3 regions of the Paenibacillus sp. GXUN7292 genome follow, and region 2 is predicted to be linked to each of the others. Evidence: riboswitches for the same ligand, from Rfam matches in the RefSeq annotation. Region 2 holds a riboswitch; each other region holds the start of a gene.
What was found. A riboswitch is a leader RNA that binds a small molecule or an ion and turns the genes downstream of it on or off. The one in region 2 is predicted to bind cyclic di-GMP.
Positions count from the first base shown of each region.

Region 1: it holds a riboswitch for cyclic di-GMP, as region 2 does, so the genes downstream of both, ACRRU2_RS20040 (transglutaminase domain-containing protein) here and ACRRU2_RS25730 (S-layer homology domain-containing protein) in region 2, are expected to answer to the same signal.
Region 3: it holds a riboswitch for cyclic di-GMP, as region 2 does, so the genes downstream of both, ACRRU2_RS09310 (methyl-accepting chemotaxis protein) here and ACRRU2_RS25730 (S-layer homology domain-containing protein) in region 2, are expected to answer to the same signal.

Region 1 covers NZ_JBOZWO010000028.1:24,411-27,565, reverse strand. The annotation lists gene ACRRU2_RS20045 (PDZ domain-containing protein) at 12-1,307, shown strand; cyclic di-GMP riboswitch class I at 1,378-1,466, shown strand; gene ACRRU2_RS20040 (transglutaminase domain-containing protein) at 1,480-2,967, shown strand.
Region 2 covers NZ_JBOZWO010000050.1:21,290-24,444, reverse strand. The annotation lists gene ACRRU2_RS25740 (sugar kinase) at 1-628, shown strand, start outside; gene ACRRU2_RS25735 (GntR family transcriptional regulator) at 635-1,345, shown strand; cyclic di-GMP riboswitch class I at 1,403-1,488, shown strand; gene ACRRU2_RS25730 (S-layer homology domain-containing protein) at 1,600-3,155, shown strand, end outside.
Region 3 covers NZ_JBOZWO010000008.1:12,176-15,330, reverse strand. The annotation lists gene ACRRU2_RS09310 (methyl-accepting chemotaxis protein) at 1-1,219, opposite strand, end outside; cyclic di-GMP riboswitch class I at 1,325-1,410, opposite strand; gene rbsK (ribokinase) at 1,657-2,607, opposite strand; gene ACRRU2_RS09300 (nucleoside hydrolase) at 2,669-3,155, opposite strand, start outside.

The sequences.
Region 1 (3,155 bases), on a different contig from region 2:
GAGTGCTTGCATTGAATACAATAATCAGTTGGTTGGGACAATTCGGCGAAGCATTGTTGCAGCTAGTTACACAGCCTTTTTACTATTTGGCCATACTTTTTATCGTGCTGCAAATGACAAGGCAAATGAGATTAGAGCGGCAAATGTTTGCAGTCAAGCTTCATGACTGGAAGGTTCTGACCATTAAAGCTATTTTTGCTGGTCTTGTGATTGGTATTGCCGCATCAATCATTGGTATATGGATCGGTGCAGCTTTAACAGCTTCGGCTTTGTTATGGCTGTGGGGGATAGCGGCAGTGCTGCTGCTCATTCGCGTAAGGTATTTATGTTTTGCATACAGTGCTGGCCTTATTGCTATTCTGCAATGGGGATTCAGCTTTACTCCGCTAGCAGAGCGTGAGGATTGGCTGGGTTCAGTAGTGAAATCTTTGACAGAAATAGAAGCGGCGTCTTTATTGCTGCTCGTTGCCTTACTGCATCTTGCAGAAGCACTGCTAGTACGCTGGCAAGGCTCCAACTTGTCAACACCGCTTTTTCTAGAGGGCAAACGAGGCAAGCTTGTAGGGGGGTATATGCTGCAAGGATTCTGGCCTGTTCCTTTATTTTTGGTAGTGCCAGCAGCGAGCGGCGGCTTGACCTTGCCCTGGGATCCGCTTTTTTCGCTAGGCAGCGGTCATAGCAACTGGACGATAATTGCATTTCCGGTCATGATAGGCTTTACTGAGCTGACACGTTCTATGCTGCCGGAGCAAAAAGCGAAAGCGGCATCCAATAAGCTTATTATTTACAGCATAATTATTGTGGTGCTTGCTATTGCTGCTTGGCAGTGGGCACCGGTGCTGCCGGTTGCAGCTGCTGCGGCTATTTTACTGCATGAATGGATGGTATGGAGCAGCCAGCGCCATGAAAATGCCCGTTCGCCTCTATACGTACATGACAGCAGAGGCTTACGTATACTTGGCATAGTGCCTCATACGCCTGCTCATACGATGGGTCTGCTGCCCGGAGAAATTATTGTAAAGGTTAACGGCGAAAAGGTGTATACAAAGGAACAGCTGTATGCAGCCCTCATGATAAATCCTGCTTTTTGCAAGCTTGAGGTGCTTAATAGAGAGGGAGAAATGAAGTTTGCGCAGCGCGCACGCTATGCCGGAGAACACCATCAACTAGGGGTAATACTGGCACCGGACGAGCAGGCAACATACTATGCACAAGAAAGCCGAAATCTTTCTTTGCTAGGAATGTTGAAATCTGCACGTACTGCAAATCGACGTAAAATTTTTACAAATCATAGTGATATTGAGTAGCAAAATATGCTAAAATAGTAGTATAAATTTCAATTAATAGATTAGTAGAGTGAATGGTAAAACGACACTCAAACGATAATGGCAAACCCGCCGAAAGCCGGGGACGCAAAGCTAAAGGGCCTCAATCTCTATTTTGAGAAGTGGCAGCCAGCTACCGAAAGGGGAAGTCGACGTGAAGCTGACTAAACGTATTCAACAGCTGTATTCATTATGGGGAAAGAAACTCATTGCCACATCGATTGCACTAACAGTGGCGGCTTCTGCAGCGCCTATCGCTGCTTCAGCATCGGCAGTAGTACAGTTCAAGGATACAACAAACTTCTGGGCTGCTGAATCTATTGATTGGGCAGTAGGCCAAGGTATTGTTAATGGTTATTCTGATGGTACATTCAGACCTAATAATAAAGTAACGCAAGCAGAGTTTTTAAGCATGCTGCTTCGCGCGTTTGAAGTAGATGGCCTGCAGCGTCAAGATAATGCCGCGTGGGACGAGCCTGTTTGGCAGTATGCCAAACAGATGAACTGGGATTTGAAGGATCGTTACGCAGCTGTAAGCCGTGGCGGAGTAGCAACGATTATAGGCAATGCGCTTGGTTATGCATGTTCAACGAATGAGAACATCCAACTGCTCTATGACTATAATTTGTCGAATGGAAAGCATAGCAAAACAATCGAAGGCTATGCAGCTAACGATGGGCTTACTCGCGCAGAAGCGGTTGTGTTTTTACGCAATGTAAAGGCATCAGTAAGCGATCTAAAAGCAAAGCCTGCAAGTGCTGCTCCAGCATGTCCGGCCATAGAAGATCCAAATGCAGAGATTACGCCTTTAAAGCCGCAAGCTCAAGGCAATTATAAAGTATCAACAACAGTCACGAATCAAAGTAAGATTATATTAAGTGGATCGTTTGCCTTAGAGCGTGCTGTTTTAGTCCGCATTACAAAAGGCAAAACAGAAGAAAAGGAAGTTTACGTATCCAAAGGCAAGAAGCTTGAAGTTCCTATTTTCTTGCGCCACGGAGCGGGCTCCTATAAAGTTGAAATTTACGAGAAGGATGTAAATGCTTCTGGCAGCTATAAGAGTGTCGTATGGGGCGATACAGCATTTACAGTAACTAATAAAGATACGAGAGATTGGCAGTATTTGCTGCCTACACAATATGCAGAGAGCGATCATCCAACTATTATTGCTCTAGCTGAGAAGATTACTAAGGGACTAACTACAGATCTTGAGAAAACAAAAGCTATTCATGATTGGGTAGCCAAAAATATTGCTTACGATGTGAAAAGCTATTTGGGCAATGATCTAGTTAATTACTCAGCGATAGATACATTAAACCGTAAAGAAGCGATTTGCAGCGGCTATGTGCATCTTACAGCAGCGCTCAACCGTTCAATAGGCATTAAAACTAGAATTATTAACGGTACAGCCATCTGGGCAGAGGATGGAGAAACTTGGTCCAACACTACTAAGCAAGATAATCATGCTTGGGTAGAAGTGTTGGTTGGCGGCAAATGGGTCATTCAAGATCCGACATGGAATGCCGGCTATGTTGATTTTGACAAGCAAGTATTCAACTTCAAATATAGCGATAAGTATTTCAATCCTACAGCACAACAATTTGCACTAACACATCGCAAAACAGAAGAAAGCCCATTCTAAAATAATGTTAATCCCAGCCTGGATAGGATCCGGTTGGGATTTTTTTTGAATTATAAGAATTTAGAAGTTTGTGATCCTACACTGATGCGGACACTGATGACCGTTAGCGCTCTTTTTTCGCCAACTTCCACTTTCTAGCGGTCAGAAATGTCCGTTAGCGGGAAAAAAGCTAGAGAATCCGGCGGGAT
Region 2 (3,155 bases):
CTTTTGCGGTATTACTTTGGCCATGAATGACAATGTGCGCGGTCAAATGAAGCAGCTGGCAGCAGCTGTTAAAAATAAAGGGGGAAAAGTTGTTTTTGATTGCAACTATCGCCCGTCGTTATGGGGGAAAAACGGCTATGAAGCCGCTCGGCCCCATTATGAGGAAATGCTGCAGCTGGCGGATATTGTGCTGATGAATGAAAAGGACGCTTTGCATGTGCTTGGAATGCAGAGCCAAGCAGAAGCGCGCAAGGAGCAGCTGCTAGAGCTTATTCCGCAAGTGGCAAAAGCCTATCATATCGCTGTTATAGCTGGTACTCAGCGTACGATCCATCCAGACAATACTCATTCGCTGTTAGGCTATATTTATAGGGAACAAGCTTTTTCCTTTGCAGATGCGAACCGCTTTGCTGTTTATGATAGAATTGGTGCAGGCGATGCTTTTACTAGCGGCATCGTGCATGGCGTGCTGGAGCAGCTGGCTTCCGGCGAAATTATCGCATTTGCAGTCGCAGCAGGCATGCTGGCTCATACCGTCGCGGGCGATACGCCTATGGCAAACGTACATGATATTAACCAGGCTGCAGCTTATGCTATGAACCAAACAGTAAGAGATATTGAGAGGTAATGGACGATGAAGCTGAATCAGGAAAAGGGAGCTTTATATTTGCAAATAAAAAATATTATGAAGGACCGTATTTTGCACGGTGTCTATCCGCTTCATTCGAATTTCCCTTCGGAGCCTGAGCTGGCTGAGGAATTCAAGGTGAGCCGGATCACTGTTCGCAATGCAGTCAAAGAGCTTGTGCAGGAAGGCTTTCTCGAAACGAAAAGCGGCAAGCGCACAAAAATTATTCGCAATGATGCGATTGCCGGGCGCATTAAAGGGAAGCGATTCACGGAATTGCTCGAAGAGAAAGGGCATAAGCTCGAGAAGGAATGGCTGTCGGCTTCTATCGAGCATAATGCGCAACAGTCCGAGGTGTATGAGCTATTCGGTGAGCAGAGCGTGCGAATCGAGCGGATTTATTATTTGGACGAGGCGCCGTATACACATTTTACGCATTATTTATCCGCAGATCTAAGCAGCATCGGCCTGGAGCAATTAAATAGCCAGTCCTTGTATGAGCTAATTAAAGAGCAGAATATAATGCTAATGAAATTCCAGGATCAATTCGCCGTAGAGGCAGCTCCGGCTGAGGTAGCGGCATATTTACAGGTAAGCGAGCAGACGATGCTGCTTAAGCGTCTGCGTTTTTCCTATGATGAGAACGGGGAATTAATAGAATATAGTGTGGCGTATTACAACACTATCATCATGCCCTATCATATTGATTATATTTAAATTTTTTAATAATCATATTAGAACAGGATATCTTCCTGTATAATTATGGACAGCGAATAATTTAATAGGCAAAATTACCGAAAGGTAATGACGCAAAGCTACAGGGGCTAAAGTCATTTCGACCATGCCAGCCAGTTGCCGATAGAGTGATGAAGCATGAGCTTATCTATTTGCAACTGGATAAGCTCTTTTTTTTGTGCCTATTAAGCGTTTCGCAGCAATCGCATGAAAACAATAGAGGAGATGATGTCAACATGAAAAAAATGCGTCTACTGACAAAGCTGATGATTTGCATGGTGCTAATGCTTTCCTTTGCAGGGCATAGCTTTGCGCAGGAGCAGACAGCAGAAGAGAATGAGCAGCAAAGGGATGAAATTATATTTGAATTCAGCGATTCTGCTGAGGCAAGCTGGGCTAATCAAGCCATTGGCTTTATGAAGTATAAACAAATATTGTCCGGATACGAGGATGGCAGCTTCCGTCCTAATAAGCCTGTCAGCCGTATTGAAGCTGTCGTGACAGCTGTTCGCCTGATGGGGCTGGAGGAGCAAGCGAAGGCTAAAACCGAAGGCGGAAAGCTGCTATTTGCCGATGCGCAGAAGATCGATAAACAGTACAAATGGGCAAGAGGATACATTATCGTTGCGCTTGAAAAAGGCTTGTTCGATACGTCCGAGAGCAAGCTGGACCCGGAAAAGCCGGCTAGCCGCGTATGGGTTTCTTCTTTATTAGTAAAAGCGCTTGGACTTCAGGAAGAGGCGCTTGCGCTTATGTCGGTAGAGCCGGATTTCAAAGATGTGAAGGCAATTCCGGCGGGTTCGATCGGATATGTGAATGTAGCAGTTAAGCAAGGCATTATTTCCGGTTATCCGGATGAAACGTTCAAGCCGCAACGCAGTGTGACACGCGCAGAGCTTGCTTCTTTGCTGGAGCGTACTGGTGAAAACCTGCAGGAGCAAGACGGTTCTGTAACGGTAACAGGAAAAGTTGTAAGTGTGGAAGCTGACAGTACGAATAATAAGCTTATTAAAATGGTTGTAAAAAGCTTCAACGGCGATACGCTGACTTATACAATTGCAGCAGACTTTCCTGTAGCATTCCATGATCGTTTTATTACAGCAGCAGGAATACTTGCAGGCGACAACGTAGTGCTAATGAGCAAGAATGGTGTAATATGGAAGGCCAGCATTATTAGTAAAGAATATGCAGACGAGGCGGCAGCAGGAATTAATGAGCTTGAAATAAAGCTTGTCAATGACCGCAAAACCGGCATCGAGCTGGAGTACAAGAGCAATAAAGGAAAAGTAAAAGCAGAAATTGAAATGTGGAGCAATGGCAAGAAAGAAAAGCTGAAAGGCGCTGCAGCTGTCGAGGAGCTGAAAACCTTCCTAAAGGAAGCAAATTTAACGCCTCAATTGTCTAAAGAAGAAATTCAGGCTCAAATTTTGCAGGCACTGGGTGTAAAGGACGGCAGCTATGAGCGGCTTGAGGCTGAAGTGAAGTTTTCGAATGGCAGCAAAGTCAAAATTGACTCCAAGCATAAGCAAGAATCAAATAAAGAAGAAGCGAAATATGGCATTAAAGAGTTTGAGCTTGAATTGAAGCTGAAAGACGGACTGAAGATTAAAGCTGAGTACAGCTTCGACGATGGCAAATCCAAGTCCCTGATAGAGCGCGGCTCTGAGAAGCTTTCCGCTGAAGCAGCTGAGAAGTCTTTTGCCAAACTGTTTGAACAGGCTGCATGGACGGATGGTATGAGCAAGGCAGATGCTTTGCAGGCGGTGCTGAAGCATTTTGAGGTACAGGAAGC
Region 3 (3,155 bases), on a different contig from region 2:
CCAGTCCGGTTTGCATCTCCTGTATCACCTGATCCATCGAATCAGATGAAACGCTTGTGTCTTCTAGGATAAAATTGATAATCCCCGTAATTTTACTCGCCGCATCTACGGATTGCTCCGCCAATTTCCTTACCTCGTGCGCAACTACAGCAAATCCATCGCCATTTTCGCCGGCTCTTGTCGCTTCAATCGCCGCGTTCAAAGCAAGTAAATTGGTCTGGGAGGCGATTTGGGTGATGAAATGAACCATTCCTTTGATTTCTTCAGATCGACGACTCAACATTTTTATTTTTTCAGAAGATATAGTGACCTTTTCGCTAATTCGCAGCACCTGTTCAACAACTTTATTGATCATAATATTTCCTTCGGTGGCTTCGTTTGCTGTTTTTATGGAAATATCGGAAACTGTACGCGATGTTTCCGCAATCTGGTGAACACCGGAGGCGATTTCCTGAATAGCCAATGAACTTTCCTCGGTTTGTCTTTTTTGTGTTGTGGCGCCGCTTGAAATGTCTTGAATATGTTTGACCATTCCTTTAATGGCTCGCCGATTAGATTCGTAATTGCTGTTCAATTGCGACGCAGCCTGAAACAGCTTATCTGCACTGCAAGAAAGCCTTTCCATGATGCCATTTAAAATTTGCTGCTTATGTACTTTTTCGTCCAGATCCGTTTGCAGCCTTCTTTTGTGCATGATCTGCCACATGATAGCGCCCGCGGTTCCAATTAAGAATAAGGCGTGAATTGCCACCATGGAAAACGGATATTCCGTTACTCCATAAACATATGCACCCAAAAAGAAATATCCCGCTATATGCTGTACTGCAAATAAAACAGTCATGATCACAATGAGAGTAATTTTTTCATAGTACCCTACGATGGCTAGGACCATAAATATAGAAAAATGATACTCGACCATCCCTTCCCCGCCAGCAATCATAGAGATGCTGCTGAAAGTAATGGCAAGTGTATTCATTAAAGGGACATAGGGATGATCTCGATTTGTGCGCAAGAGTACCAGCGCAGCTGTAAAAAATATAACGGGGGCGATCAAAAACATATTAGTGACCAAGCTGATTTGTTCATCAAAATGAATCCCATGAGTTCCTGACCAATAGTCGGATATACTGAAAAAACGATGGAGAAAATGCACAATAATCGATACAATGAGAACGATCACTGTCAATAACAGCATGATGCGATTTTTTTCACTTGTCAATTTCGTTGTTCCCTCCTGGATGTCTAGCCGTGCTCATTACCTTCCGTTGTATGCTCAAAAAAATGCATAAAAACCCCCGAAAACGGAGGTTTGACTTTCCACGTTTACGGTAACTGGCAGGCATAGTTTCTAAGACCTTAGCCCCTGTAGCTTTGCGTCGCCACTTTTCAGTGGGTTTGCCTTTTTCGATTTTTTCTGACGTACACTTAATTCGATGTTTTTCTGGTTATTCCTTCCTACTTCCGGGAATATTTTTTATTTTAGCGAGACTAAAGACCCCTCATCTTACTTCTGATCCGTCATTTTTCGCCCCGGCACTAACTCCAAACTAACAAATTAACCCCCACTCGTCATTTCGAGTGGAGGCCGATTGAACAAAAATTGCAAGACTATCCAAAGCAATCGATGCTGCTATTTATGTGGTCTTTCCTGCATTATCAACCCGAGAAATTGTAATTTCTCTCTTCATTATTGTTGCCCAGAAATTGCTGCACGTCCTCCATCGTCGGCATGCCGGGCTGCGCGCCGAAGCGTGTCACAGCCAGTGCGGATACACTAGTGGCAAGCTGCAGCTGAGCTGCCTCATCATAACCGGAAGCAATGCCAAATGTAAGAGCGGCGTTATACGAATCGCCTGCACCAGTCGTATCGACCACTTCTACCTGATAAGCTGCCATGCGCAGCGCAGTCTTGTTCTTCTGCTTATAGATCGAGCCTTTTTCTCCAAGTGTAGCAACTACACAGCCAGGACCTTGTGCCAGCAGCGAATCAATCGCCTCTTCAAGCGATGCTTCATCTGCTTTCAGCCCAGTCAAAGCATATAGTTCAGTCTCATTCGGTGTAATATAGTCAACGAGCTGCAGCAGCTCATCAGGCAACTTCATAGCAGGCGCAGGATTTAGCACAACCGTTTTATGATGTTTTTTAGCCAGCTCAGCTGCACAGCAGATCGTTTCTAACGGCACCTCCAACTGCATCAGCAAAATATCCGCTGCAGCAATTTGTTCTTCCAAATCAGTAATATTGGCAGGCAAGCAATAGCCATTAGCTCCTGGCACAACAATAATTTGATTGTCGTTGTCAGCCAGAACAATGGAAGCAATGCCTGTAGCAAACGGTGCTCGCTGAACCCCATTTGTATTCACTCCGCTCTCTGCAAGCGAACGCAGCAAATCGTCACCAAACGAATCATTTCCTACAAACCCAATCATACGCACTTCTGCGCCTAAACGAGCAGCCGCGACCGCTTGATTGCCGCCTTTGCCGCCCGGAACAAAATGCACCTCTTGACCAGATATCGTTTCCCCAGGTACCGGAAATCTTGAGCTTTTTACTACAATATCCATATTTAAGCTGCCTAACACGGCAATTACAGGCGTTTTTCCCATCACAAGTTTTGCTCCTCATGTACTTTTAAAAGTTGAACAAACAAACTTAACACGTACCTTATTATAACTTGCCTTCCCTGTATGCAGCATCCAATCTTCCAAACAAATCTTTAAAAACCATATCACGGTTAACGAAATTTGCAACTCTAATCAGATGCCTGCTGTGATCAACGCTCCACGTTACCTGATCCGTTAAAACAGGGCTATGAACAATATCAGTAGGCACTGCTTCAGGCTGAAGCAGCCAAGCGATAGCTGAAATATCCCAAATGACACGAGAATAGGCAAAATGATCGTTAGCGCACGATTCATAGCGCTCCGCCAGAAATTGTCCGATAGCCCCCTTGTCCTTAACATACTCATTAATTTCAGGCAGGCTTGTAATCAAATGTGAAGCGACACCTGCACATGGAATGAGCACAAGCGGAGCACCGCAATCCAGCACCGTTCTGGCGGACCAAACGTCCTGCACCAGATTAAACTCCTTTGTTTGCGGCCAATGCAGCGCATGTCCGCCTAGCCAAACAACGACAATATGATTAATAATT